DNA from 2 places in the Rhodococcus jostii RHA1 genome. Region 2 is predicted to be linked to the other one. Evidence: riboswitches for the same ligand, from Rfam matches in the RefSeq annotation. Region 2 holds a riboswitch; the other holds the start of a gene.
What was found. Region 2 has a riboswitch for glycine ahead of RHA1_RS14250 (DUF5058 family protein). Riboswitches for the same ligand answer to the same signal wherever they lie in the genome.
Positions count from the first base shown of each region.

Region 1 (21,248 bases), 2.1 Mb from region 2:
TCCCCGCCGGAGAAGGCCCGGAGGACGTCGCCGTCGATCACGACGGCCGGGTGGTCACCGGAGGCAACGACGGCCGGATCTGGCGGTTCGACGGCCACGGACACGCCACCGAACTCGCGAACACCCACGGGCGGCCTCTCGGGGTCGAGATACTCGACGACGGCCGGTTCCTGATCTGCGACGCCGAGCGCGGTGTGCTGCGAGTCGACGACCAGGGACGCGTCGACGTGCTCGCCGACGCCGCGGCCGGGCGCCCGCTCGTGGCGTGCAACAACTCGGCGGTCGGCAGGGACGGCATCGTGTACTTCACCGACTCCTCGGCGCACTTCACGATCGCCGACCACCGCTACGACCTTCTCGAGCACCGCGGGACCGGCCGCCTGCTGCGTCTGGACCCGCGGACGGGGGAGACCGACCTCCTGGCCGAGGGGCTGCAGTTCGCCAACGGCGTGGGACTGGCCTCGGACGAGTCGTTCGTTCTCGTCGCCGAGACCGGCTCGTACCAGATCTCCCGCGTCGACCTGACCGGCCCGTCGCAGGGTGCGGCGTCGGTGTGGGCCGCGAATCTGCCCGGCATACCGGACAACATGACGTCCCAGACACGGGACGGCCTGTTCTGGGTGGCGCTCTACAGCCCGCGGATGCGGTTGCTCGACCTGCTCGCGCCGTACCCGACGCTGCGGATCGTCGCGGCGAACCTGCCGGAGGCCGTGCAACCGAATCCGGAGCACGCCGGCTGGGTGATCGCCCTCGATCACCGCGGCGAGATCGTGCACAGCCTGCGCGGAGGCAAGGGCAGCTATTCCCCCGTCACAGGTGTGCGGGAGCACGACGGGTGGCTGTACCTGGGAAGTCTGACCGCGGACGCCGTCGCACGCGTACCGGCCCCACCACGACCGGACGTTGCGCGGGGCGAGTGACACGGCCGGACGGACGAGAGGATCGACTGAACACCATCCCGGTTGTGGAAGAGTGGCGAGAGCGGTGCGACGAGCGCCCGAAAACAGGTCCGCACTCGACGCTGGGGAGATTTTGGTGAATTCGGTGGACCGGGACACTGCGCGGTCGGACCGGATCGTGACCGTCCCGAACCTCCTGAGCGTGGTTCGACTCCTCGGCGTGCCGCTGTTCGTGTACCTGCTGCTCGTCACCCACTCCGACGGGTGGGCACTCGCGATCCTCATGATCAGCGGCTTCACCGACTGGCTCGACGGCAAGCTGGCGCGGATCCTCGACCAGTCGTCGAAGCTGGGTGCGCTGCTCGACCCCTTCGTCGATCGCCTCTACGTCGTCACGACGCTGGTGACGTTCGTCCTGCGCGGATTCATCCCGTGGTGGGTGGCGGCGATCCTGATCGGCCGCGACGCCGTTCTCGCGCTCACGCTGGTCATCTACCGACGGCGCGGTCTCCCTCCCCCCGACGTGATGTACCTCGGCAAGGGTGCCACGTTCCTGCTGATGTTCGCGCTGCCGATGACCCTCGCGGCGCACGGCGACTGGAGCATCGCGACCGTGGCGCAGCCGCTCGGCGCCGCGCTCCTGATCTGGGGCACGGTGCTCTACGTGTGGACCGGGCTGCTCTACACCGTGAACGCGCTGACCGTCGCGCGCACCGTTCCCGTGCGAGGACCGGGCGGCGAGGAACGCGAGGTCCAGTGATGAAACGGACAGATTCCGGCATTCGCAGGAATCCGGTGCCGTCCCTGCTGCGGTCCCTGATGAACGACCACCTGGACCCCGGGTACGAGGGTGCGGCCGACGATCGTGAGCAGGGACATTCACGACAGACGCGGGTCGGTCAGCAGGTGTGGATCGCGATCGGCGCGCTGCTCGTCGGGCTGGTGCTGTCGGTCGCCTACCGGCAGGCCACCGAACGCATCCCCGGCACCGAGCAGGTGCGGACCGAACTGCTGAGCAAGGTGCAGGACGCCCAGGATCGGGCGGGCGCCCTCGCCGCAACCCGGGACACGCTGTCGACACAGACCGACGACGCGCGCGCCACCGCGCTGGCCGGTGACGCCCGAGGTGCGGCACTGCTCGACGAGCTTCGCGGCCTCGAGGGGGACGCCGGAGTCGAGGCCGTGCACGGTCCCGGCCTGACCGTGACGTTGACGGACCCCGCGGCCAAGCCCAACCTGTCCGACTCGTCCCAGCGCAGTGTCGGGGGGAAGGCCGTGGTGCTCGACCGCGACCTCCAGTCGGTGGTCAATTCGCTGTGGGCGAGCGGCGCCGAGGCCATCGCGGTCGGCGACGTGCGGATCGGCCCGTCGGTGACGATCCGCCAGGCGGGTGGCGCGATGCTCGTGGACAATCAGCCGGTGTTCTCGCCGTACGTGGTCTCGGCGATCGGCCCGCAGGGGCCGATGCAGACCGGATTCGTGGTGAGCGACGCCTATCTGCGGATGTCCAGCGTGGCGCAGTTGTACGGCATCGGCTTCGCGGTGGCGGAGGCCGACGATCTCCACTTGCCGGCCGCCCCGGCGCGGGAAGTGCGGGCAGCCAGGGAAGTGGGAACACGATGACAACGGCGGAGTCGAATGGAGGCGTCACACGAATGAAGGCAGCACTGAAGGGCGGATCCGCGATCTACGGGGTGCTCGCCCTGATCGTGGGCATCGTGCTGGGAGTGGTGTTCAGCCCGCAAGTGCCCGACGCCGTGCAGCCCTACCTGCCCATCGCCGTCGTCGCCGCGCTCGACGCGGTGTTCGGCGGACTGCGCGCGTACCTCGACGAGATCTTCGACTCGAAGGTGTTCGTCGTCTCGTTCGTGTTCAACGTCCTGGTGGCCGCCCTGATCGTGTGGCTCGGTGACCAACTCGGTGTGGGAACCCAGCTGTCCACCGCGATCGTCGTCGTGCTCGGAATCCGCATCTTCGGCAACGCGGCCGCGCTCCGGCGACGTCTGTTCGGGGCGTGATCGCGGCGTGAGCGGACACGAGGGCAGACACGAACTGCACGGGAACGAACCGGCGACGTCGCAGCGATCGCACGTCGTCTTCGCGCTGCTGGCCGCGCTCCTGCTCGGTGGGCTGGGAATCGCGATCGTCACGCAGGTGAAGAACACCGGGTCCGGCGACACCCTCGACTCGGCGAGCCCGGCCGATCTCCTGGTCGTCCTGGACACGCTGAACCAGCGGGAGGCGGCCCTGCGGCAGGAGATCGCATCGCTGGAACAGACCTTGGCAACGTTGCAACAGAGCGGCAGTTCCGGGGCGGCACTCGACGAGGCGCAGGCCCGGTTGACGGCGCTGTCGATCCAGGTCGGCAGCGCACCGGCCACCGGCCCCGGGGTGACGATGCGCATCACCGACCCCAACAAGGGAGTCGGCTCCGAGGTCCTGCTCGACCTCGTGCAGGAATTGCGTGCCGCCGGTGCCGAAGCCGTCCAGATCCAGGGTGCGGACGGCCCGCCCATCCGGATCGGCGTCGACTCCTGGGTGTCCGGTTCGGCCGGCGGCGTGTCGGTGGACGGCCGGAAGGTGAACGCCCCCTACGGGGTGGTCGCCATCGGTGATCCGCCGACTCTGGCGGCGGCCCTGAACATTCCCGGCGGGGTGGTCGACACGGTCGCGCGCAGCGGCGGACAGCTGACGATCGAACAATCGCAGCAGGTCACGATCTCCGCCTTGCGGGAGGCGAAACCTCGCCAATACGCTCAGCCCGGAAATTGATCTTCGCATCCGCCCGCGGATTGCCATCGAAAGGAAGCCACTGTGAGTGAGCTCGAAATCCCCGCCGATCGTCGGTACACCGCCGAACACGAGTGGGTCGAGCGGACGGGGCCCACGACGGTACGCGTCGGCATCACCGATTTCGCGCAGTCCCAGCTCGGCGACGTCGTGTTCGTCCAGCTTCCGGCGGTCGACGAGGCCGTGACGGCGGGCGAATCGTTCGGCGAGGTGGAATCCACCAAGAGCGTCTCCGACATCTTCGCCCCGCTGACGGCGAAAGTCGTTGCCGCCAATGCCGATCTGGACGGCAACCCGGAACTTGTGAACTCCGCGCCCTACGGGCAGGGGTGGCTGGTGGACCTCGGTGTCGACGACGAGGCGACCCTCGACGCGGCACTGGCCGAAATGCTGGACGCCGCCGGCTATGCAGACATCACGGCAGGATAATTTCCCGAGAACACGCGAAGCGGTAATCGGATAAGTTCGGAAGGTGCCGACAGCCCGGAAAACCGGGTTGCCGGAAAAATCCGCTGTCGGAATACCGGTTCGTAATGTGCTGGCGGCCTGTCTCACTACACGCACCGGCGTGCGCAGGGTACGGTCGATGTTGAACGCATGTGCCGTGTCGGGGCGCAGGTCCGTAGTTTGAATGTGATCGTGGGAGTTTGCACAGAAGTTAATGTGCACGGGAACCGAATTATGTAGTACCGAGTGGCATTGCGTAGTCCAGCGAATCTTGCTGGATGATCGAACTAGGAGGAGAAACGGTGAGCGAGAACGGCAACGACGCGGTCTATGGGGAGACGCCGGCGGAAACCACGTCGGTCTTCCGCGCGGACTTTCTCAATGAGCTCGACAACTCCTCGGCAACCCAGGCTCCGGAAGCTCCGGTGTCGGGTGTGGAGGGACTGCCCGCGGGCTCTGCTCTGCTCGTCGTCAAGCGTGGACCGAACGCAGGGTCGCGCTTCCTGCTCGACCAGCCGACGACGTCCGCGGGACGGCATCCCGACAGCGACATCTTCCTCGACGACGTGACCGTCAGCCGTCGTCATGCGGAGTTCCGTCAGGAGGACGACGAGTTCCAGGTGGTCGACGTCGGCAGCCTCAACGGCACCTACGTCAACCGGGAACCGGTCGACTCGGCCGTCCTGGCGAACGGTGACGAGGTCCAGATCGGCAAGTTCCGACTGGTCTTTCTGACCGGACCCCGGACCACTGCCGGTGGCTCGCAGATCGGTGAGACGTCAGCTGGTGCGGGTAGCCAATGACCGCGGTGCGGCAGCAGCAGGCGCAATCGGGGATGTCGATCGGCTCCGTGCTGGATCGACTCCGCCCCGATTTTCCTGATGTGACGATCTCGAAGATCCGATTCCTCGAAGCCGAGGGTCTCATCAGCCCCCAGCGCACTCCGTCGGGGTATCGGCGATTCTCGATCGCCGACTGTGAACGTCTGCGCTATGTCCTCACTGCGCAGCGGGATCAGTATCTGCCGCTGAAGGTCATCAAGGAGCAGCTCGAGGCCATCGACAGAGGTGTGGCCACGGTCGGCGCAGGCGATTCTTCGCCGCGCCGGCCGCGCACGCTCACGGTGGCCCCGGGCGAGGTGTCCCCGGAGGAGTTCCTCACCGACCGCGAGGTGCGGATCAGCCGCGACGATCTGATCGCCCGGGCGGGGATCGACGACAAGTTCCTCGGCGAACTGACCCGCGGAGGCCTGGTCGTTCCCGGGCCGGCAGGGTTCTTCGACGAAGACGCGGTGACACTGGCGCGCACCGCGAGGGCGATGTCCGAGTTCGGACTCGAAGTGCGGCACCTGAGGGCGTTCAAGCTGGCGGCCGACCGCGAGGCCGGGCTGGTCGCGCAGATCGCCGGGCCCGTCGCCAAGGGCCGCGACGCCGGCGCACGTGATCGCGCCGAGGAGATGGTGCGCGAACTGGCCGCCTTGTCTCTGACGTTGCACACCTGCCTGGTGAAGTCGGCAGTCCGGGGTGCGCTCGATCGGTGAGGTGAACTCGCCGACCGTCCCCACTTCCCAACGACGCTGCGCTCGAACGGCTGTACGGTCGAAGAGCAGACACGAATCGAATAGAATCCTGGTACGGCATTGTGTGCCGCGGACGGACCATTGCAGGGTGGAGGCAGACGCGATGAGCGAAATGCACGTGATCGGAGTTCGTGTCGAGCAACCCCAAAGTCAACCTGTTCTGCTGTTGCGTGAAACCGACGGCGAGCGGTACCTGCCCATCTGGATCGGCCAGACCGAGGCCACCGCGATCGCACTCGAACAGCAGGGCGTCGAGCCGGCGCGTCCGCTGACCCACGATCTCATCAAGAACCTGATCGAAGCCTTCGGTCGCACCTTGAAGGAAGTTCGCATCGTCGACCTGCGCGAGGGCACGTTCTATGCCGACCTCGTGTTCGACCAGAACACCCGCGTCTCGGCCCGCCCGTCCGACTCCATCGCCATCGCACTGCGGATCGGGGTGCCGATCTTCGCCGAGGAATCGGTGCTCACGGAGGCCGGTCTGGTCATGCCCGACGAGCGCGAGGACGAGGTCGAGAAGTTCAAGGAATTCCTCGAGTCCGTGTCGCCGGACGATTTCAAGGCCACCGACGGCTAGGTTGCACCCTCGGAAAAGCCTCGGGCGCGGAGTAACGGTTGAGGTTCCTCCGGCGCGTTGCGTTGACCCCGTCTCTTCGGAGTCATAGCGTTCAGTGCAGTGATTTTCTGCCCTGCAGATTCTATCGGGCGTACGCTGAGTAGGTTCAGGGTACGGGCTTGCTCGATGTCACTGGTGGCGCTTGCGCCGCTCGATGTGCTGTGGCTGTGCCGCGGGCACTGGCGACGCGCGTCACAGGCGCACTGATCGTCGGGTTCAGTGCAACATGCGAGAGGGAGTAGTCAGTGGGAGATCGGCCGCAGGAGAATGCGCTGAATCTTGCGCCCGGCGACAACGTTGCCGAGTCCGAATTCAGCTCCGAGGAGATCCAACCGGGCCTCTTCCCGGACGATTCCGTGCCCGACGACCTCGTCGGATACCGCGTCCCCATCGCCTGCCAGATCGCGGGAATCACCTACCGCCAGCTCGATTACTGGGCTCGCACTTCGCTCGTCGTGCCGTCCATTCGTGGCGCAGCAGGTTCGGGCAGCCAACGGCTGTACTCGTTCAAAGACATCCTCGTCCTCAAGATCGTCAAGCGTCTGCTCGACACCGGAATATCCTTGCAGAACATCCGCGTGGCCGTCGACCACCTCCGTAAGCGCGGAGTGCGGGACTTGGCGAAGATCACACTATTCTCGGACGGGACCACGGTCTACGAGTGCACGTCCCCCGAAGAGGTCGTCGATCTGCTCCAGGGCGGGCAGGGCGTCTTCGGTATCGCGGTGAGCGGTGCGATGCGCGAACTGACCGGCACCATCGCCGATTTCCCGGCCGAGCGCGCCGATGGCGGCGCGAGCGAGCAGAGCCCCGAGGACGAACTGGCGTCGCGGCGCAAGAACCGCGCGAGCCGCAAGACGGGCTAGCCCGCCTCCATCGGAGCGCGGCGCTGCCTGCGCCGCCATCCGTAGCCGTGACATAGACTGGCGGTGCGTCGACGCCGTGCGGGAGAGTTCCGGGCACTGCAAGCACAGAAACATCGTGTGTGCAGGAGTTCGGGCGCCGAAGGAGCAACACCTCCCCGTCAATCTCTCAGGCAGACAGGACCGTGCGGGCTCCGACGTCTCTGGAAAGCGGTGGGAGCACCCACCCGCCCACGGGGAAAGGGCCGTCTTCAACCGCGAACGACGGTACCGAATCTCTCAGGCGCTCGACTCGAGCAGGCGACAGAGGGGGAGGGACGTTCCGCTACGCGGGGCGTGTCCTGATCCTGCGAACTGCTTGGGAGTTGTCGTGATCGACGCTGGAAGCCGTACATTCGCCGATCGTCATGTCGGCCCGAACGCTGCGGAACTCGCGCACATTCTCGAACTGGTCGGAGCCGATTCGCTCGACGACCTCGCGTCGAAGGCCGTCCCCGCCGTCATCCTGGACGGGGTCACGGCCGGCATCGCCGACGGCCTCGACGCACTGCCCGCGCCGGTGTCCGAGCACGAAGCGCTCGCCGAACTGTCCACACTCGCCGCGCAGAACACCGTGGCGACGTCCATGATCGGTCTCGGCTACTACGACACCCTCACCCCGCCGGTCCTGATCCGGAACATCATCGAGAACCCGGCCTGGTACACGGCCTACACGCCGTACCAGCCCGAGATCAGCCAGGGCCGGCTCGAAGCGCTCCTCAACTTCCAGACGATGGTCGCCGACCTGACCGGCATGGAGGTCGCCAACTCGTCGATGCTCGATGAGGCCACCGCCGCCGCCGAGGCGATGACGCTGTTGCGCCGGGCGAGCAAGAGCAAGTCCCCGCGGTTCGTCGTCGACGCCGACCTGTTCCCGCAGACGCTGGCCGTCGTCGAGACCCGGGCCGAGCCGCTCGGCATCGAGATCGTCGTGGCCGACCTGTCCGTCGGCCTTCCGGACGGTGACTTCTTCGGCGTCCTCGCCCAGATGCCCGGCGGGTCCGGCCGTATCGTCGACTACACCGACGTGATCGCCGCCGCCCACGAGCGCGGCGCACTGGTCGCGGTCGGGGCGGATCTGCTGGCACTCACCCTCCTCACCCCGCCCGGCGAGATCGGGGCCGACGCCTGCTTCGGCACCACCCAGCGGTTCGGTGTCCCCATGGGCTTCGGTGGCCCGCACGCCGGCTACCTCGCCGTGCACACCAAGCACGCACGTCAACTCCCCGGCCGTCTGGTGGGCGTCTCCGTCGACGCCGACGGCGACAAGGCGTACCGGCTGGCGCTGCAGACCCGCGAGCAGCACATTCGCCGCGAGAAGGCGACGTCGAACATCTGCACCGCTCAGGTGTTGCTGGCGATTCTGGCGGCCATGTACGCCAGCTACCACGGCGCCGAGGGCTTGAAGGCGATCGCCCTGCGCGTGGCGAACACGGCGCACTCGCTGGCCGCCGCGCTCCGCAAGACCGGGGCCGTCGTCGTCCACGAACACTACTTCGACACGATCCTCGTTCGAGTGGACGGCCGAGCCGCGGACGTGGTGGCGAAGGCGAAGGACGCCGGCATCAACCTGCGGCTCGTCGACGCCGATCACGTCGCCATCGCGTGCGACGAGGCCACCACCGCCGACGACGTCACCCAGGTTCTGGCGGCGTTCGGCGGCGAAGGCGCCGTGACCGAGGAGGTGGGCACGTCCGTCCCCGACGCGCAGCTCCGCGGATCCGACTACCTGCAGCACGAGGCCTTCACCCGGTATCGCACCGAGACGGCGATGCTGCGCTACCTGCGGGCGTTGTCCGACAAGGACATCGCACTCGACCGAAGCATGATCCCACTCGGTTCCTGCACGATGAAGCTCAATGCCACCGCCGAGATGGAAGCGATCACCTGGCCCGCGTTCGCCGGACTGCACCCGTTCGCGCCGACCGGGGACACACCGGGAATTCTCCGCATCATCAAGGACCTCGAGAACTGGCTCGTGGCCGTCACCGGCTACGACGCAGTCAGCCTGCAGCCGAATGCCGGTAGCCAGGGCGAGTACGCGGGGCTGCTCGCGATCCGCAACTACCACCTCAGCCGCGGAGACGACCACCGCGACACCTGCCTCATCCCGTCGAGCGCCCACGGCACCAACGCCGCATCCGCGGTCATGGCCGGGATGCGCGTCGAGGTCGTGGCGTGCCGCCCCAACGGTGACGTGGACCTGGACGATCTGCGCGCGAAGATCGCCGACCATGCCGAGCGCCTCGCGGCGATCATGATCACCTACCCGTCCACACACGGTGTGTACGAGCACGAGATCGCCGACATCTGCGCCGCCGTCCACGACGCCGGCGGCCAGGTGTACGTCGACGGCGCCAACCTCAACGCCCTTGTCGGCCTGGCCCGTCCCGGCCGGTTCGGCGGCGACGTGAGCCACCTCAACCTGCACAAGACGTTCTGCATCCCGCACGGTGGCGGTGGCCCCGGCGTCGGTCCGATCGGTGTGCGGTCCCACCTCACGCCGTTCCTGCCCGGGCATCCGCTCGCACCGGAACTCGGCACGGCCGGACCGATCTCCGCGGCCCCCTACGGCAGTGCGTCGATCCTCCCGATCACGTGGGCGTACATCCGGATGATGGGCGCCGTCGGGCTGCGCCGCGCAAGCCTGACCGCCATCGCCTCGGCCAACTACATCGCGCGCCGCCTGGACGAGTACTTCCCCGTCCTCTACACCGGCGAGGGCGGAATGGTGGCCCACGAGTGCATCCTCGACCTCCGGCCGATCACCAAGGACACCGGTGTGACCGTCGACGACGTCGCAAAGCGCCTCGCCGACTACGGATTCCACGCACCGACGATGAGCTTCCCGGTGGCGGGCACCCTCATGGTGGAGCCCACCGAGAGCGAGAACCTCGAAGAGATCGACGCCTTCTGCGAGGCGATGATCGCGATCCGCGCCGAGATCGACCGCGTGGGCGCGGGGGAGTGGCCGGTGGACGACAACCCGCTGCGCGGTGCCCCGCACACGTCCGGTTGCCTCGTCGCGGAGTGGAACCACCCCTACACCCGTGAGACGGCGGTGTTCCCCCGGGGCAAGGCACGGCCGAAGGTGTGGCCGGCGGTGCGGCGCATCGACGGTGCACACGGCGACCGCAACCTCGTGTGCTCCTGCCCGCCGATCTCCGCATTCGAAGGCGCCTGACACAGATGCCCGTCCCGCTCACGCGGGGCGGGCATCGCTCGCTCAGTCCTCGCGCACCAGCTCCAGGATCGTGATCTCCGGTGGGGCGCCCACCCGCACGGGCGGACCCCACGTGCCCACACCGCGGGTCGTGTAGAGGACGGTGTTCCCGATGCGGTCCAGTCCCGTCACCGACGGCTGCTGCAGCGGCACCAGATAACGCAGCGGCCACATCTGCCCACCGTGCGTGTGCCCCGACAGTTGCAGGTCGACACCGAGGTCGGACGCTTCGAGTGCCTGCCGCGGTTCGTGCGCGAGCAGCACGACGAACGTCGACGGGTCGCGTCCGGCGAGCGCGGCCGGAAGATCGGGTTCGTACGGGGTCGGCGAGGAATAGTCGTGGATGCCCGCGATGTCGAGGGTGGCGCCGCCCCGGGTGATCGTCGCGCGCTCGTTGCGTAGCGTCCGGATGCCCAGCCGGTCCCACACGTCCAGCCACCGGCCACCGTCGTCGGCGTAGAACTCGTGATTGCCGCTGACACCGAACACTCCGAGCGGGGCCTCGAGGTCGCCGAGCGGTTGCAGATCGGGCGACACCTTGGCGACGGTCCCGTCGACCAGATCGCCCGCGATCGCGACGAGATCCGGCTGCTCCGCGTTCACCAGGTCGACGACCCGCCGGGTGAAATCCACTCCTCGCGCCGGGCCGACGTGAAGGTCGGACACGAGCGCCACACGCACACCGTCGAACTCGGCGGGCAGACGCTTCAGCGGCACCCGAACCCGCACGATCCGAGGCCGCGCGGCCTCCGACACCCCGTAACCGGCGGCGCCGACGGCACCCACCACGACGACGGTGGTGGCGATGCGCAGGCTTCGCCGTCGCGACAGATCGACCTGTTCGTCGTTCCCGGTGCCGCGCAGGCGGCCGAACAGCCGCGTCAGCAGCGACACCAACGCGACCAGGAGAAGCCCGAGCACCAGATAGAACATCGCGCCGAGCCACACCCAGCCCACCCACCCCGGGGGACGCGCCCATCCCGGATCGAAGGCTTCGCCGCTGCCGACGCCGATGACCGCGAGAACCCACAGGACCACGAGGGTCACGTCGACGGCCACCGACCAGGGCCGGCCCAGCCCGGTGGCCCGCACGAGTCGCCGATGGAGCCACCACGTGACGAGTGCGAGGAAGACCGCGAAGACCAGGAGCCTCGTCACGACAGCAGCTTACTGATCGCGGTCGGCAGTGCCGCGCCGTCCGAGGACGCGACCTTCTCCAGCGACCCGCCGGTGCGATCGGCCAACGCCTGCAACGTGTTGAGGTCGGAGTTCTCGCCGATCGTCACGACGTCGATGCGCACCGGCTTCGACGTGCTCGAGGCCGCCGCGATAGCGGACAGCAGATCCGCGCGCGCAACGGAGTCGTCGTTGGCGCCGTCGGTGACGAGCAGCACCGAGTTGGTCCGGCCCGGCGAGTATCCGTCGACCGCGCTCTTGTACGCCGCTTCGAGCGACGTGTACGTCGAGGACCCGGTAGCGGGTGTCGCCTCGGCGAGCCGGGCGTCGAGTGCCTGCCTGCGGGTGCCCTCCGTGAAACCGCCCGCCGATAGGGGGCCGGTCGCGACCACGGTCGTGTACGGCCGCGACCCGTCGAGCGTCGTGCTGTACTCCCACAGCCCGAGGTTCGACGAGTCCGGAGAACGGTCCACGTGGGCTGCGAGCGCTGCCGTCGTGTTCGCCAGGCGCGTCGCCGTCCCCTCGCGCTCTCCCATCGAGCTGGAAACGTCGAGCAGGACGGTGGAGGTGCGGGGGGTGATCGGATTCCGGATCACCTGCATCAGCTCGGCCGCAGCGGCCGCGTCCGCGGGAACGAGGGTGGATTCGAAACCGGGAAAGGCCAGCGCGGTGTCGTCGGGCCGGGCCAGTCCCTCGACCCGGAACCCGGCGTCGGCCAAGTCCTGCGCCTGTTCGGGTCGACGGACGAACTCCGCGAACTGTGCGGCGGCGCGGCTCTGCGTCTCGTCGACGGACGGGCCCGCGAGGACGGCCGCCGGGTGATCTGCCACGGGTGTCGGGCCTTTCGGCATCGATGCGGTGATGTCTGCTCCGGGTGCGTCGCGCAGGGCCTGGTAGACCTGCTGTTCGGTGGCCGCAACCGCGTGGATGCCGGAGGTGGCAGGATCGCCCTGCTCGGCCAGCGCGGTGAGCGCCTCCCGCGTCGTCGCGGGCTTCGTCCCCGACGACGCCTCGTAGCCGAGCGCCAGACCGGTGAGTGCCGACGTGACGGGAGCGGAACGAGCCTGCTCCTCCGTCACCGGACCCGTGGGGCTTCCCGTGACCGCGGCTGCGACCGCTTCGACTGCCGTCTCCGTGCTCTCGGCGCCGGGGCCGACGGGGAGCGCCATGCCCAGGCTGCCCCAGCCCGGCAGGCCGAGAGTCGCGAGGGAGTCGCGGCCGGTCTGCAGCGACGGCAAGTCCTTCCAGTCGATCGCCGGTGTGCCCGGCGCGTTCGCGAACGCCGTCCGGACCGCGAGCACGACGGGACTGGTCGCCACGGGACGCGCTTCGCCGCTGATGACGCCGGTCGCCGACAGCTGCTTGACGGAATGCGAGCTCGACGGAATCCACAGAGCGGGGCGAGGCCCGAGTGCCGCTGCGTCCCACGGGCCGTCCGGCCCCGCGGACAAGGCGTCGCGCACGGTGTCGGACGCGACGGCAGTGACCGTCACCGACACGCACTGATCGCGGATCACCGGAGCAGTCTCCGTGAAATGGTCGGCGAGAGTCTGGAGCTGGGGTGCGATGTCCGGATCCGCCGCGACCGCGAGCACGGATTCGCCTTCGACGCAGGCGCCCGCGGCAGCCACGCCCTGATCGGTAATCCGGTCACGCAACTGGAACCAGCCCACCACACCCGCCGCGATCACGACGACGAGACCGAGCACGATCAAAGGCCCCCTGCTGATACCCCTGGCGCGCGATTCGCCGCGATGCTGCCCCACGTGCTATCCAGCCCCTGTCCGACGAGTTCGACGTTGACCCTCGCAGTGTAGTGATGCGCAGGATCACCCCGGCCTGACACGTGAGTGGCGAAGCGTCCCGCGGGACGCTTCGCCACTCACGTGGGGAAACTACCGGTCAGGCGTTGGCTGCTTTGTATTCGCGGCGGCGGCGGTGCAGGATCGGTTCGGTGTAGCCGGAGGGTTGGGTGGTGCCGTCGAGGATGAGTTCCTTCGCGGCCTGGAAGGCGATGTTGGTGTCGAAGTCCGGGGCCAGGGGCCGGTAGGTGGGGTCGTTCTGGTTCTGCCGGTCCACGATCGGGGCCATCCGTTGCAGTGACTGCACGACCTGGTCGGCGGTGACCACGCCGTGCCGGATCCAGTTCGCCAGCAGCTGGGAGGAGATGCGGAGGGTGGCGCGGTCTTCCATCAGGGCGACGTCGTGGATGTCGGGGACCTTGGAGCAGCCGACGCCGGCGTCGATCCAGCGGACCACGTAGCCGAGGATGGACTGGCAGTTGTTGTCGAGTTCTTCCTGTTTCTCGGCGTCGGACCAGTCGGTGCTGGGGGCGAGGGGGATGGTGAGGATCTCGTCGAGGGTGGCCCGCCGGGTGCCCTTCAGCTGGTTTTGGACGGCGACGACGTCGACCTGGTGGTAGTGGGTGGCGTGCAGGGTGGCCCCGGTCGGGGACGGCACCCATGCGGTGTTCGCGCCGGCCTTGGGGTGGCCGATCTTCTGGTCGAGCATCTCGGCCATCAGCTCGGTCATCGCCCACATGCCCTTGCCGATCTGCGCCCGCCCCTGCAGCCCGCAGGCGAGTCCGGTGTCGACGTTCCAGTCCTCGTAGGCGGTGATCCAGGTCTGCTTCTTCATCTCGGCCTTGCGGATCATCGGCCCGGCCTCCATCGAGGTGTGGATCTCGTCGCCGGTGCGGTCGAGGAACCCGGTGTTGATGAACACCACCCGCTCCCGGGCTTCGTTGATGCAGGCGGCGAGGTTGACGGTGGTGCGGCGTTCCTCGTCCATGATGCCGACCTTGAGGGTGTTGGCGGGCAGCCCGAGGACCTGCTCGACGCGGCCGAACAGTTCGGTGGTGAACGCGACCTCGTCGGGGCCGTGCTGCTTGGGTTTGACGATGTAGATCGACCCGGTGCGGGAGTTGACCAACGGCCCCGTCGCCTCGCCCGTGCTGAGTCCGTGGACGGCGCACAGGGAGGTGATCAGGGCGTCGAGGATGCCCTCGGGGATTTCGGTGCCGTCGCCGTGCAGGATCGCCGGGGTGGTCATCAGGTGCCCGACGTTGCGGACGAACAGCAGCGACCGCCCGTGCAGGGTGAGCTCGGACCCGTCCGGGGCGGTGTAGGTGCGGTCCGGGTTGAGGCGGCGGGTGAACGCGGTGCCGCCCTTGGTCATCTCCTCGGTCAGGTCGCCGCGGTTGAGGCCCAGCCAGTTGCGGTAGCCGATCACCTTGTCGTCGGCGTCGACGGCGGCGACGGAGTCCTCGAAGTCCATGATGGTGGTGACCGCGGACTCGAGCACCACGTCCTTGACCCCGGCGGTGTCGGTGGACCCGATCGGGGAGGTGGGGTCGATCTGGATTTCCGCGTGCAACCCGTGATTGCGCAGCAGCACACTGGTCGGGGCGGCCGGGTCGCCGAGGTAGCCGACGAACTTACCCGGCTCCGCCAGCCCGGTGACGGTGCCGTCGGCGAGCTGCACGGTCAGCGCGGTGCCGTCGACGGTGTAGCGGGCGGCGTCGGCGTGCGACCCCTGCGCGAGGGGGGCGGCGGTGTCGAGGAAGGTGCGGGCCCAGGCGATGACCCGGTCGCCGCGGACCTTGTTGTAGGTGGCGCCCGCCTCCGCGCCGCCGTCGTCGGGGATGGCGTTGGTGCCGTACAGGGCGTCGTACAGCGACCCCCACCGGGCGTTGGAGGCGTTCAGGGCGAAGCGGGCGTTGAGGACCGGGACCACCAGCTGCGGGCCGGCGGTGGCGGTGATCTCGGTGTCCACGTTCGCCGTGGACACCTCGAAGGGGGCCGGTTCGGGCACCAGGTACCCGATCTCGGTCAGGAACGCCTTGTACTCGGCCGGGTCGATCGCGGTCCCGGCCCGGTCGCGGTGCCAGCCGTCGATCCGGGCCTGCAGGTCGTCGCGGGTGGACAGCAGGGCCTTGTTCTTCGGCGCCAGCTCGTCGATCACCGTGGCCGCACCCGACCAGAACCCGTCGGCGTCCACCCCGGTCCCGGGCAGCGCCTCCTCGTTCACGAAGTCGTAGAGCACCTTCGCGACCTGCAGACCGCCGACCTCAACACGCTCAGTCATGAAATGCCTCACTGTTCCGCACTTGGAGCACCGGACGGGTGCCACGAACCGCAACCAATGTTACCCGCTGGTAAGGATGCGGTGTGGCAGATGTCCTGCGGAGGGGAGGGTGGGAGGTGAGGTCAGGCCTTCTCGCCGGTGGACGGCTCCAGCGACGGGGCTTCCGACTCGATCGGCGTGTCGTTCTCGGAGTCGATCCGGTGCAGATCGCCCGCGGCCTCTGCCGCGCTGAGACGCGAGCGGCGCCAGGCGACGACCAGCAGTCCGGCCCACACCGCGACGAGAGCGAGGTACCCCAGGGTCGCGGCGACGCCGGTCACCTCGAACGTCTTGAACAGCTTCTGCGCGTTGGTGATGATGATGATGCCGCCGACACCGGTACCCAGAAGGGTCGCGGGCACCCGGCTGACGAGCCACGCGGCGAGCGGGGCGGCGATGATGCCGCCGAGGGCCAGCCCCGCGATGATGGGGATGTTGTCGAAGAAGTCGCTGCCGAGACCGAAGATGAAACCGATGCTGGCCGCGGCGGACACCAGGAACTCCGACGCGCTGACCGAACCGATGACGGTGCGCGGTGCGGTCTTGCCGCGCGAGAGCAGCGTGCTGGTGGTGATCGGCCCCCAGCCGCCGCCGCCGCTCGCGTCGATGAATCCACCGAACAGTCCGAGCGGTGACAGGAACTTCGCCGTGTGCGGCGACGTCCGGGCGTCGTTGACGGCGGGAGGACGGATGGAGAAGCGGAGGAGGACGTAGATACCGATCGCCAGCAGGATCGTCGACGTCACGGGAACGGCGGCGGCCGTCGACAACTGGGACAGCACCGTCGCACCGAGGAACGCGCCGGCGGCGCCGGGGACGCCGAGGCGCAGGACGAGGGACCAGTCGATGTTGCGGAACCGCCAGTGCGACGCGCCGGAGGCGAGTGTGGTGCCGACCTCGGCGAAATGCACTGCTGCGCTGGCGTGTGCCGGTCCGACGCCGCTGAACACGAGCAGGGTGGTCGCAGTCACGCCGAAGGCCATGCCGAGAGCGCCGTCGACCAGCTGGGCACCCACGCCGACCAGCGTGAAAATCAAGAGTTTGAACATCGAGACTCCGACCGAGAGAGCGAACCGTCAGGGCAGCAAAGACCAGCGAGCAGGCTGGTCAGCAACATCCCTGGTCGAAGGCATGGCCTCGGCGGGAGGGCCAGAAGGGCATGAGGGCGAGCGAGGCCGCGGGGCCTGCCTGCGCGCTCGTGCCGTTCACTCGGACTCCCGTGTCTCTCGTCGCGTGCGCGGCTGTCCGCGCACAAGGGTCGACATTAGCGGGAGGGGTGGGCGCGTGTCATCTTCACACGCGCCCAACCGCTCACAGTTTGCGTGCAGAGATCTCGAAGCCCGCGTCGCGCAGCCGTGTCACCAGGACGTCGCCCAGTGCCGTCGCGGGGGTGAGGACACCGGTGGCGTCCGGTAGTGCATCGCCGCCGAGGGCGAGGCTCAACGCGGATTCGCCGAGCATCACCGCGGTGGCGCTGTATCCGGGGTCGCCCTTCGCCTTCACCCGCGACGTATAGCGCGCGCCCGTGCTGGTGGTCGTGTACACGTCCATGGTGAAGTGGCCCTTGCGTTGCGCCTCCTCGCTGGGACCGTCGCCCGGTGAGGGCAGAACGCGGTCGAGGACGTACCGGGTGGGCGGGAGGGCCATTCCGACGATCATCCCGCCGAGGCCCGCGGCCACCGCACCCGCGATCACCGGTGTGATCGGGGAGCTCCCGACATTCATGACCTCCCGGTATTTGAACTTCCGGCCGTAGGCCCAGTCGCGGAGCGCGTTGCTGCGGCGCACGACGCGCGTGTTGTAGGGGCCCATGAAGAAGGGTGCCTTCCACCCCTTCAGACCGGGCGCGATGTCCTCGCCCTTGACCACGCTCATGTCGGATTGCTTGCCGAGGTCCGGTTCCTTCGAGCGGTCGGGGCTCATGGAGTACGGCGAAGCCGCGAGACGGCGTAGCGCCGGATCCTTCTTCGATACGTCCACCTGCGTGCGCAGCGAATCGATCGTGCCGCCGCTGACGCCGCCCCGCACGGACGTGACCACCAGCGTGGTGTCGGTGAGTTCGCCGGCGCCGTCCTCCTGGACCTTCTCGTGCAGGACGTGCACCCCGAGATCGGACGGAATGGAGTCGAATCCACAGGAATGGACGATGCGGGCGCCGGTCTCGCGGGCCCGTTCGTGGTTGGCGTCGATGCTCTCGCGGACGAACAACACCTCCCCGGTGAGGTCGACGTAGTCGGTGCCCGCCTCGGCGCAGACCGAGGCGAGGGCGTGACCGTACTTGGCGTAGGGCCCGACCGTCGTCGCGACCACGCGGGTGCGTGCCGCCAACGCTGCGAGTGACGCGGCGTCGTCGGAGTTCGCGACGATGACGGGCCACTCGGCCGCGCGAGGTCCGAGCGAGGACCGCACCGCTTCGAGCTTGGCGGCTGTGCGCCCCGCGAGCGCGATCCGCACGCCTTCTGGTGCGTGCTGTGCGAGATAGTCGGCCAGAAGCTTGCCGACGAAGCCGGTGGCCCCGTACACGACGAGGTCCAATTCACGTGCGCTGTCTGTCATGGCACGACCCTACTCGGCGGTAGGGTAAGGACGCGCTCAGGCTCCGGTGCCGCCCGGATGGGTGGGTGCGAGGGGCACCCGGGTGCGGAGTCGCAGGACGACGTAGCCGACCCACGAGGTGACGACGCCGAGCGCGACGAGAGTTTGGATCGCTCCCGCGGCGGATTCCGGGTAGACGACCCCGGTGAGGTAGTGGGAGATGAACCCGGACGAGGGGAGTGGGTCCTGCCCGGCGCGGACCCGGGCCCAGCTCTCCACATGCGTCAGCGGACAGTCGATGCCGACGAGGAGACCGGTGAATCCCCAGGCCACCGCAGCGACGTGGAGGGCGATGGTGCGCGGCCAGTGCCAGGCGAGAAACCCGCCGCACACGACGTAGAGGATGAAGATCAGGTGCGCGACGGCAGTGGCGTCGGCGACGACCTCGTAGAAGACGCTCCCCATCGATGCACCCCTGACATCCGAAGTTCCCCCCTACGCCATCGTAGGCGTCGCCCGGCCGGATCCGCCGGGTAACGGGCTCAGGCGGTGCCGCGCACGTCTTCCTTGACCACCAGAATCGGAATGTCGACCTCGAGCAGGAGGCGCTGCAGCCACCGTTCCAGGAGGAACTTGCCGATCGGGGACATCCGCCGGGTACCCACGACGAGCAGATCCGCACCGCTGCTGTCCACCAGCGCGCACAGTGCGCTCACCTGATCGCCGTCGTGTTCGTTGGTGCGCAGTTCCCACGACGACTCGCCGACCCCGCCGCCCTCGAGCGTCGCCTGGATCTCGGCGCGCAAGGCGGACCGGTCGGACTCGGCGTCCTGCCCGGGGTCGTCGTCGAGGACGTGGAGGACGAGCAGCTGTTCCCGTCGTTGCACAGCCTCGCGGGCGGCGTGGACGATGGCCGCCCGGCCTTCCGGGCTGTCTCGGTGGACAACGGCTATCGCCATGAAGCGCCTCCATTTGCAGGTATCGGTACGACCCTATTATCCCCGTGCCGGAGAGTGCTGCGGCTGTGTCGATGCTCTCGTAGGCGGACCCGAGCGGTGCTCGATCACCAGGGTGAGGGTTCGTAGTCCTTCAGGAAGCACCCGTGGAGATCGACGCCCTGCTCGCCCTGGACGATGGGGTCGTAGACGCGGGCGGCGCCGTCGACGAGGTCGAGGGGGGCGTGGAAACCCTCGTCGGCCAGGCGCATCTTGGTGTAATGCGGCCGCTCGTCGGTGATCCATCCGGTGTCCACTGCGGTCATGAGGATGCCGTCGTCGAGCATCTCCTTGGCGCTGGTGCGGGTGAGCATGTTCAGCGCGGCCTTCGCCATATTGGTGTGCGGGTGCCCCGGACCCTTGTAGGCGCGGCTGAACTGGCCCTCCATCGCGGAGACGTTCACCACGTACTTGCGTCGGGCGCCTGCGGCCGCCATCGCGGGCCGCAGTCGGGACACGAGGATGAACGGGGCGACCGAGTTGCACAACTGCACCTCGAGCAGCTCGATCGGGTCGACTTCCTCGACCGTCTGGACCCAGCTGTTCGTGTGCGCGAGGTCGGGCAGGAGTCCGCCGGCGTCGATCGCCAGACCCTGGTCGATGCGATCGGGGGATGCCGACTTCGCGACCAGTGCGAGTGAGCTCACCGCGTCGGGGGACAGTGCGGCGCCCGCCATCGCGGACACGTCGGACAGCGAACCGGCGAGTGCCGCCGGGTGGGCGTCGCTCGTCTTGCCGAACGTCAGGACGTCGGGCAGGTCGCCGGAGGGAAGGGCGCCGGACTCGGCATCGGCGAGCGCGCTGTAGGCGCCGGGGGAACGTCGCACCGTCTGTGCGGCGTTGTTGATCAGGATGTCCAGCGGGCCCTGCGCGGCAACGGAGTCGGCCAGCGCGACGACCTGCGCCGGGTCGCGCAGATCGATACCGACGACGCGCAGCCGATGGATCCACTCGCTGCTGTCCTCCATCGCCTTGAAGCGGCGGATGGCGTCGTTGGGGAAGCGTGTCGTGATCGTCGTGTGGGCTCCGTCGCGGAGCAACCGCAGCGCGATGTACATGCCGATCTTGGCGCGACCGCCGGTCAGCAGCGCCCGGCGTCCGGTGAGGTCGGCGCGCGCGTCCCGCTTGGCACGGCTCTTCGCCGCGCAGTCGGGGCACAGCTGGTGGTAGAAGGCGTCGACCCGGGTGTACCGCTGCTTGCAGATGTAGCACGGGCGGGGCCGGATCAGGGTGCCCGCGGATGCGCCGTCGGCGTTCGACGTGAGGGGGATGCCCGCGGTCTCGTCGTCGATCCGATCGGGGGAACCGGTGGCGGTCGCGGCGACGACCTGACGGTCGGCCTCGGAGACGGCGTCGCGGGCCGCGATCCGCCTGCGCTTCTTCAACTTCTTGAAGAGGTGACCGACGGCGCGCTGGACCGTGACGGCATCGGGATCCGCGTCGTCGAGTTCCGCCGCCTGATCGAGAACCTTCAGGCAGATTTCGAGATCCGCCGGATCGATCGTCGTCGCTGTTTCACCCATCGAACTTCGCCCTCTCACGAAGAAGGCCCCGGTTCGATGAACCGGGGCCTTTTCGTCTGTCTCAACTCAGAGTGTCCGAGGGGGGACTTGAACCCCCACGTCCGTTAATAGGACACTAGCACCTCAAGCTAGCGCGTCTGCCATTCCGCCACTCGGACTTGCCTGCCCCCATTTCCTGGGTGCTGCAAAAGATTAACCGATGAACCGCCACGGCCCAAATCGCCCCTCTCACCTGAGCGTTTCCGCTGCTGCGGTGGTAGGAAAGTGGAGTGCCAACTACACAGGAAACCGCAGGCCAGGGTCGCGCCGAAGCCGAAGTCGTGGATCTCGTCAGTTCATTGATCCGCTTCGACACGTCCAACACCGGAGAGCTCGCCACGACGAAGGGCGAACGCGAGTGTGCGGAGTGGGTGGCGGCCCAGCTGCAGGAAGTGGGTT
Region 1 covers NC_008268.1:949,659-970,906, reverse strand. The annotation lists gene RHA1_RS04365 (SMP-30/gluconolactonase/LRE family protein) at 1-920, shown strand, start outside; gene RHA1_RS04360 (CDP-alcohol phosphatidyltransferase family protein) at 1,036-1,659, shown strand; gene RHA1_RS04355 (DUF881 domain-containing protein) at 1,659-2,522, shown strand; gene RHA1_RS04350 (small basic family protein) at 2,555-2,917, shown strand; gene RHA1_RS04345 (DUF881 domain-containing protein) at 2,925-3,671, shown strand; gene gcvH (glycine cleavage system protein GcvH) at 3,714-4,118, shown strand; gene garA (glycogen accumulation regulator GarA) at 4,439-4,939, shown strand; gene ftsR (transcriptional regulator FtsR) at 4,936-5,676, shown strand; gene RHA1_RS04325 (bifunctional nuclease family protein) at 5,819-6,292, shown strand; gene RHA1_RS04320 (MerR family transcriptional regulator) at 6,577-7,197, shown strand; glycine riboswitch at 7,267-7,390, shown strand; gene gcvP (aminomethyl-transferring glycine dehydrogenase) at 7,565-10,417, shown strand; gene RHA1_RS04310 (metallophosphoesterase) at 10,460-11,614, opposite strand; gene RHA1_RS04305 (substrate-binding domain-containing protein) at 11,611-13,341, opposite strand; gene RHA1_RS04300 (malate synthase G) at 13,535-15,718, opposite strand; gene RHA1_RS04295 (sulfite exporter TauE/SafE family protein) at 15,841-16,806, opposite strand; gene RHA1_RS04290 (saccharopine dehydrogenase family protein) at 17,069-18,313, opposite strand; gene RHA1_RS04285 (DUF2784 domain-containing protein) at 18,350-18,757, opposite strand; gene RHA1_RS04280 (universal stress protein) at 18,835-19,251, opposite strand; gene RHA1_RS04275 (SDR family NAD(P)-dependent oxidoreductase) at 19,356-20,810, opposite strand; tRNA gene RHA1_RS04270 (tRNA-Leu) at 20,883-20,968, opposite strand; gene RHA1_RS04265 (M20/M25/M40 family metallo-hydrolase) at 21,080-21,248, shown strand, end outside.
Region 1: it holds a riboswitch for glycine, as region 2 does, so the genes downstream of both, gcvP (aminomethyl-transferring glycine dehydrogenase) here and RHA1_RS14250 (DUF5058 family protein) in region 2, are expected to answer to the same signal.

Region 2 (8,641 bases):
TGTCGCCGAAGGACGTCACCGCGCCGACGGGTCGGTCGTCTGCGCGCGGGGTCACGCCGTCCGGCGCCGGGACCCGCGGTACGCGGACGGTGAAGGTGCTGCCCCGGCCCGGTGCGCTGTCGAGTTCGACGGAACCGCCGAGCGCAGCGGCGAAATCGGCCACCAGGGAAAGCCCGATGCCGACGCCGCCCGACCCGCCGGCCTCGACGCGATAGAACCTGTCGAATACGCGTTCCCGTTCTTCGGCGGGAATGCCCACCCCCGTGTCGGTCACGCTCAACACCAGCCGGCCGGCGTCCTGGCGGAGCGCCACGGACACGGATCCGGACCGCGTGTACTTGACCGCGTTCGACACGAGGTTCAGCACGATCTTCACCCACATCTCGCGGTCCACTTCGACCGGACCGGCGCCTTCGTCGATATCGGCCCGGAGCGCGAGTCCGGCCTGCACGGCGGCGGAATCGAACATGCTCACGCATTCGGCGGTCAGCCTGCCGACATCGGTCGGCTCCGGGCGGGGCAGCAGCTGGCCGGCTTCCGCCTTGGACAGATCGAGGAGGTCGTCGACGAGCTGCTGCAGCCGGACCGCTGCCCGGTAGGCGGCCGCGATCGCGTCACGCTGATCTGCGGGCAACTCGTCCCCGGTCCGCTCACGCAGAGTCTCGAGGGGGCCCAGCAGCAAGGTCAACGGGGTACGGAACTCGTGACTGACGTTCTGGAAGAACCGCGTCTTCGCCGCGTCGAGTTCCGCCAGCGCGGCGGCGCGGTCCCGTTCGAACTCGTAGGCCAGAGCGTCCGAGATCAGCGTCGACACCTTCGCCGTGACCAACTCGGCGAAACCCCGATACGCGTCGTCGAACGCGCGATACGGACTGATCCCGAGCACGAGCACACCCACCGGCTCCGCGTGACCCGTCACGATCAACGGGCACAGCCGCACCTCCGTCACCGCCTTCGACCCGGCGGGCTCGAACGATTCGCCGGGCGCCTGGACGCGGCGGCTGGTGACGTCGGTCGCCGGAATTCGGGCGGGCCTGAACTCGCCGTCGTCGTCCACCCCGGCGGCACCGACGAGCACCAGGTCGTCGGCGGCGTCGTCGCCCGAGCCACCGGCGACCTCCCGACGGAGGTATATCGCGGCCAGCGGAACGTCTTGTCCGCTGGCGCCGAGCACGCGCACGACCGCACGGCAGGCATCGACGAGCGGGTCGTCGCCGCCCGCGGTGGATACCGTGCCCAGTTGCCGCAGCGTCTCCAATCGCCGCTCCCCGAGCACGGTCGCGGTCACGTCGGTCGTCGCGACGAAGACACCGGCGACCTTCCCGTCCTCGTCCTGTACCGGACTGTAGGAGAACGTCCAGTACGTCTCCTCGAGGTACCCGTGCCGCAGCAGGTACAGCGGCTGATTCTCCGTGTAGGTCGCCGCGCCGCCCGACATCACCTGCTCGGCGAGCGGTCCCACCTCGTCCCAGATCTCCGCCCAACACTGGGCCCCGGGTTCGCCGATCGCGGCGGGGTACTTGGCGCCGAGGACCCGGGTGTACGCGTCGTTGAAGATCTGCACGAGCTCAGGACCCCACCAGAGCAACATCGGGACCTCGGAGGGCAGCACGGTGCGTATTGCCGCCCGCAACTCGACAGACCAGGTCTCGACCGGCCCCAGCGGTGTGGCCGCCCAATCGATGCGGCGTAGCCGCTCCCGTGTCTCGCCCGGCCCGGCGAACAACCGATCCGCCGACCAGGAATTACCGAAACCCGAGCCAGTCACATCCATGGACCCTTCCGCCCACTGCCGGTCGCCCGGACATGTCCGTTGTCAACAGGGAAATCATGGCCCAGTACCGCGTGCAACCGCCACTTCTCGTCTTCCGACATTCGGAAGCGAAGTTGGATTCGAGTGACCCGTCCGCCACGGTAGGTGAGTCGTGAGCCACATCACAGCCCACCTCCGAGGAAGAGCAGGTCCCGCGCATGCAATTCGACCTACGCGAACGCATCGACAGCAGTCCGATGACGCGCTACCAATGGGGCGCCATCGCCATCTGCGGTCTACTCAACGTGCTCGACGGCTTCGACGTCCTCGTCATGGCGTTCACCGCCCAGTCGGTGTCGCAGGAGTGGGATCTGTCCGGCTCGGTCGTCGGCCTCCTGCTCAGCGCCGGACTGTTCGGGATGGCCGCGGGTTCGCTGTTCCTGGCGCCGTGGGCCGACACCATCGGCCGCCGCGCCATGATCCTGCTGTGCCTGGCACTCGCGTCGACGGGCATGCTGCTGTCGGCGGTCAGCCAGAGCGCGTTGCAACTCGGCCTGCTCCGCGCCCTCACCGGCGTCGGCATCGGCGGAATCCTCGCCAGCAGCAACGTCATCGCCAGTGAGTACGCGTCGAACCGCTGGCGCGGGCTCGCGGTGAGTCTCAACTCCACCGGTTACGCCGTCGGCGCCACCCTCGGCGGAATCATCGCCGTCGTGCTGCAGAACTCGCTCGGCTGGCGCTCGGTGTTCCTGTTCGGCGGGCTGTGCACGGCGGCCATCATCCCCGTCGTCTACGCCCGGCTCCCCGAATCCATCGACTTCCTGCTCGTCCGGCGACCGGCCAACGCCCTCGACCGGATCAATGCCTTCGCCCAGCGGGTCGGCCAGCCGCGACTCGACGGACTGCCCGCACCGCGCGCCGCCGCCACGGCCGACGCCGGATTCGCGATGCGCGTCCTGCTGTCTCCGCAGCGCCGCCGCAGCACACTCCTGGTGTGGTTCGCGTTCTTCATGGCGATGTTCGGCTTCTACTTCGTCACCAGCTGGACCCCGAAACTGCTGGTCGAGGCGGGCATGTCCGCGAACCAGGGCGTCACCGGCGGAGTGCTCCTCAACCTCGGCGGCATCTTCGGCGCCACCCTGCTCGGGGCGCTGTCCGCACGCTTCGCCCTCAAGCGCGTGCTCATCGCCTACATGGCGATCGCGGGCGTGCTGCTCGTCGTCTTCGTCCCCGCCACCGCGTCCATCGTCATCGCGTTCGGGCTCGGCGCCCTGATCGGCGTCTTCGCCAACGGCTGCATCGCCGGGCTGTACGCAATCACGCCGTCGGTCTACTCGCCCGCCGTCCGGGCCACCGGCGTCGGCTGGGGCATCGGCATCGGCCGCGTCGGCGCCATCGCGTCCCCGATCGTCGCGGGCGCCCTCCTCGACCGCGACTGGTCGCCCACCCAGCTGTACATCCTCGTGGCCGCGTCCTTCGTGCTCGCCGGACTCGCCGTGTCGCGACTGCGGTTCGAGAAGACCGGCGTGGACGCCGGGGACGCCACCGCGGACGCGCCGCTGACCACTCACTGAGGCGGCTCCGCCACCCGTGCGTGGTTGACGAGTGTAGAGACTCGTTAACCACTCACGGGCCCGGAAGGCCTAGATCCCGACCTTCGACAGGATCGCCGTCATCGCCGCCTGGACGCCGGTGGACAGGGTGGGCTCCGCGACGGGGGCGAAGAACGGTGAGTGGTTCACCGGCACAGGCTTTCCACTCTCGAGGGTTTCCGCGGTGTGGCCACCGAACATCCAGAACACCGACGGAACGCCGATCACCTCGGCGAGCAGGCCGAAGTCCTCCGAGCCCATCATCGGAGTCGACGGCCTGACGTTGTTCTCGCCCAGCACCTTCTGCAGCTCGGCGACGAGTTCGGCGGTGGCGTCGGGATCGTTGTAGTTGCGCGGGAACGTGTACAGCTCCTCGATCAGCGGCTTCGGCGCCCCGGACGCGTCGGCCTCGGCGTAGATGATGCGGCGCAGCGCGGCATTGACTTGCTCACGCACCTCGGGGTCGAGGGTGCGCACGTTGATCGTGAACTCGGCCCGGTCCGCGATGATGTTCTCCTTCAGCCCCGCATGGAACGTGGCGACCGTGACGACCGCCGGCTTCATGGGGTGAACTTCGCGGGACACGATGGTCTGGATGCGGTTGATCATGTTGACGCCCTGGATGATCGGGTCGATCGAATCCTGGGGCTGGGAGCCGTGTGAGCCCTGGCCGTAGACGGTGACCTTCAGTGAATCGGCCATGGCCATCGCGTCGCCACTCGTGACGTGCACGGTGCCGGCCAGCATCGGCCCGACGTGCTGCCCGAAGACGATCTCCGGCTTGGGTGCCCGGTCCCACAGGCCATCCTCGACCATGGCCTTCGCTCCGGCGGCCGTTTCCTCGCCCGGTTGGAAGAGGAACACGATCGTTCCGGCCCACGCCTCGCGCGCGCCTGCGAGCAGTTCGGCGACGGTGAGCAGGGTGGCGACGTGTGTGTCGTGGCCGCAGCCGTGCATCACGGGCACCTCGGTGCCGTCGTCGAGGTGTCCGGTGGCGGCGCTGGCGTAGTCGACGCCGGTGTCTTCCGCGATCGGCAGCCCATCGGAATCGGCGCGGAAGGCCACCGTGGGGCCCTCGCCGTTGGTCAGGACACCGACCACTCCGGTGCCGCCGCAGACGAACGTGTCGATCCCGAGGGCGACGAGGGAACTCTGGATCAACTCCGCGGTCTTGTGTTCCTGCATGGACAGTTCCGGGTTCGCATGCAGGTGGTAGTAGAGGTCGTGCATCTTCGCCCGCAGCTCGTCGGTGAGCGCGATCGGGAGGTCGGTCATGGAGTCTTCTTTCGAATCATGTGAAGGTGAGATGTCTCCGCGCATCGATTCTTACTCGATGGTCGCGAGCTCGGCCGGGCTCTGGTCGTTCTTGTTCCGCAGGAACCAGGCGAGGACCGCCGTCACGATCACCGGATGGCGGTGGACGACAGCGCGAGGCTCGGCATCGCCGGAACCACCACGAACGTGATGACCGCGGCCACCAGCAGCGCGACCACCGTGGCCCGGGGCTGCTTCATCGACACGATCGCCTGGACGAGGACCGCCCCCAGGACCGAGGGAAGGATGTAGGAACGGGTGACGGTCACGATGTCGGTGGGAATCACGCTGATCAGCCAGGTGCCGAGCAGCCCCACGAACACGGCCAGGGACACGAGGTGCACCATCGCGGCGCCGCAGATCGCCAGGACCGCAGCCAGTTCGGCCCGCTTGGTTCCCGGTTTGGCTCCGATGTTCGTCTGCGCGATGAGCGCGGCAGGCAACAGCTTGTTCGCGATGTTGCCGATCATGAACGCCTGGTACATCGCGGCCGGACCGAGGATGGGGAAATAGGTCAGCGGTTCGACCAGCCAGATGATGAAGAATGTCCCGGCCACCGCGGCGAACGCGGTCCACAACTGGCCTCCGGTGACGTCCACCTCACCCGAGAACACCAGGTACAGGGGCGCACCGATCGACAGAAGCAGCCCCACGATCATCGTGATCCGACCCCAGCGGGACGTCGTCTTGTCGAACTCGGCGAGTGCACGCGCACCGGTGGACACCGTTACGGCTTCGTCGGTAGTCATCGAAAAGTCCTTTCCGTGCGAGTCGTGAATCAGGAAGTGACCAGGTAGGTAACGGTGAGGGCGGCGAGGATCGAAATGCCCAGCCCCCATTCACGGAGCCAGCCCTTGCCGAACGTCCGGGCCACGAAGAGGCAGATCCCCATCGCAACCGCGGAGGCGGCGAACGCGACGATGTGATAGCTGGACTTCGTCAGTTCCTGGAAGCCCAGCGACGCGAACGCGCCGATCAGGGCGGCAGACGGGACGACGGCCATCAACGCCGGATTCACGGTGCGGATCTTCGCGTCGCCCCGCTTGAGCAGCGGAGTGAGGACGAGCGCGGACAGCATCCACATCACACCGCCGATACTCATCGCGAAGAAGGCGACCACGAACACATTCTGGGTGTAGGTGTCGGCACCGAGTTTCGCGCCCATGGAGTCGGCGGCGATGCTGGCCGCGGACACGTCGTACGCGGCGGAACCGATCAGGCCGATGCGGGCCAGGACGGCGGGCGTCCCGAAGAGGGCGAGCAGGGCGATCGCCACGAGGCAGACCGCCAGGGACGGTCCGATCGCCGAGACGGCGCCGGAGCGGAACGACACTTTCATGTCTTCCGGCGACATGTCCGCGACGGGTGCCACCTTGCGGACCGCGGTCATGTAGATCGCCGACTGCACGACGATGACGACGAAGATGCCGGCAACGGCCACCCAGAGAACAGGCGAGTTGGCGACAGCCATGATGTCCGTGGATGTCCCACTAGCAGTCACATTCATGGATCTCCCAGGGAGCGTGAGTAACCGGCGAACCGATCGCTCGAGCGATGTGAGGGTGATCCGGTGGATCGCCTCGGCTGACACCCGCTCTGTTCCGTAACCTGAGAGTTTGGAGACACACTCGTGGGAGTGGTCATCGTGCCCCGTCGGTGAACGTGCCGTTACAGCCGACACGCTGCTCTCCAGAGTTCCCGACCCTGACTGTCCTGGTGCCTGAGAGTTTGTGGGTACTTGCTCCTTCGGCGTCCGGGACTCGGTCCCGGAACTCTCCAGCCAGGTTCATAGGGAGAAACCACCGTGATGGTTCCGAATCGAACTGACTCGGGACGTACTGTTCCGCAGACGTATTACGAAGGCATGACTTCGCCGTTCCGGCGTGTTAACTCACACTCCTGGGCGGAAATCGCCAGTGCGCGTTCGCATGCCGAACACCCCATGTGAGTGGCAAAGCGTGCGCCAGCACCCTTTGCCACTCACATGGGGGTCAGCCGTGGACGTGGAGAGGCTTGCCGGCCACTGCCATCAGTGCCTCACCGAGCGCCTCGCCCTGGGTGGGGTGGGCGTGCACGAACTTCGCCGCCTGCGCGGCATCGACCTCGAAGTTGTAGAGCAGCTGCGCCTCACCGATCAGCTCCCCGACGCGGTCGCCGACCATGTGCACGCCGACGACGACCCCGGTCGGCGCCACCACGAGTTTGACCGCTCCCGACGTCTTGAGGATCTGGCTCCTGCCGTTGCCGGCGAGGTCGTAGGTGACGGTCTCGACGTTCTCGCCGAACTTCTCCCGGGCGGCGGTCTCGGTCAACCCGACCGACGCGACCTCGGGGTGGGAGTAGGTGACCCGCGGGATCCCGGTCTCGTCGACGACGTCCGGACGGAGCCCGGCGATCTCCTCCGCCACGAAGATCCCCTGCTGGAAACCGCGGTGGGCCAGCTGGAGCCCGGGGACGATGTCGCCGACCGCGAAGACGTTCGGGACCGTGGTGCGCAGTCGATCACTGGTCACCACGAAGCCCTTGTCGAGCATCACTCCGGTCTCCTCGTACCCCATCGACGCGGTGTTGGGTCCGCGCCCCACTGCGACCAGCACGACGTCGGCGTCGAGCACGTCGCCGGAGTCGAGGGTGACGGACACCGCATCCTCGTCTTGCGTCACCTCCGTCACCCGCACACCTGTCTTCGCGGCGATCTTGCGACGACGGAATGCCCGCTCGAGGTACTTGGAGGTCGTTTCGTCCTCGTTCGGCACCAGCCGCGGCATCGCCTCGACGATCGTCACCGACGCACCGAACGACGCCCAGACACTGGCGAATTCGACGCCGATGACGCCGCCGCCCAGGATGATCGCTTTCTTCGGGACGGACGGCAACACGAGCGCCTGTTCGCTGGTGACGATCCGGCCGCCGATGCTGATGCCGGGCAGCGTCTTCGGCGACGACCCCGTCGCCAGGACGACGGCGGCGCCCGTGATCAGCTCGTCGTCGACCTCCACTCCGTTGGGTCCGACCAACCGTCCGCGGCCGTTGACGACGGTGATGCCGTACGAGTCGACGAGGCCCTGCAATCCTTTGTGCAGTCGGGTGACGATGGTGTTCTGGTAGCTCAGGACCTTCTCGAGGTCGACACCGTCGAACGTGACGTCGATACCGAACTGCGAGGCGGTGCGGGCACTGTCGGCGACCTCGGCGGAGTGCAGCAGCGCCTTCGTCGGAATGCATCCCTGATGCAGGCACGTGCCGCCGAGTTCGTTCTCCTCGACGAGGATGACCGAACGGCCCAGTTCGGCCGAGCGGATGGCGGCCGCGTAGCCGCCGGAACCGCCGCCGAGGATGACGACATCTGCTGATCGGTGGGACATGGGAACTCCTTGCTGGAACGGAAGAGGATGGGGTTCAGTGAACTGCGGTCGCGGCGACGGCCTCCGCGTGGAGGCGGCCGGCCCGATAGGAGGAGCGCACGAGCGGACCGGACAGGACGCCGAGGAAGCCGATCTCGCGGGCGATCCCGTCGAGCATGACGAACTCGTCCGGTTTCGCCCACCGCGCCACCGGATGGTGCCGGGCGGACGGCCGCAGATACTGGGTGATCGTGATCAACTGGCAACCGGCGGTATGCAGATCCCGGAGGGCCTGAATCACCTCGTCCGCGGTCTCCCCCATCCCGAGGATGAGGTTCGACTTGGTGATCAGGCCGTCCTCCCGGGCCCGGGTGATCACCTCGAGGGAACGCTCGTACGTGAAGGCAGGGCGGATACGACGGAATATCCGGGGAACAGTCTCCACGTTGTGCGCAAGCACTTCCGGACGGGTGTCGAACACCTCGCGTAGTTGCGCGGCGTCGGCGTTGAAATCGGGGATCAGCAGTTCGACGCCGGTGCCCGGGCACAGTTCGTGAATCTGCCGCACCGTCTCCGCGTACAGCCAGGCGCCGCCGTCCGGCAGATCGTCGCGGGCAACCCCGGTGACGGTGGCGTAC
Region 2 covers NC_008268.1:3,085,047-3,093,687, forward strand. The annotation lists gene RHA1_RS14230 (ATP-binding protein) at 1-1,774, opposite strand, end outside; gene RHA1_RS14235 (MFS transporter) at 1,972-3,327, shown strand; gene RHA1_RS14240 (amidohydrolase) at 3,397-4,620, opposite strand; gene RHA1_RS14245 (hypothetical protein) at 4,749-5,408, opposite strand; gene RHA1_RS14250 (DUF5058 family protein) at 5,438-6,130, opposite strand; glycine riboswitch at 6,254-6,354, opposite strand; glycine riboswitch at 6,358-6,449, opposite strand; gene lpdA (dihydrolipoyl dehydrogenase) at 6,651-8,024, opposite strand; gene lipA (lipoyl synthase) at 8,059-8,641, opposite strand, start outside.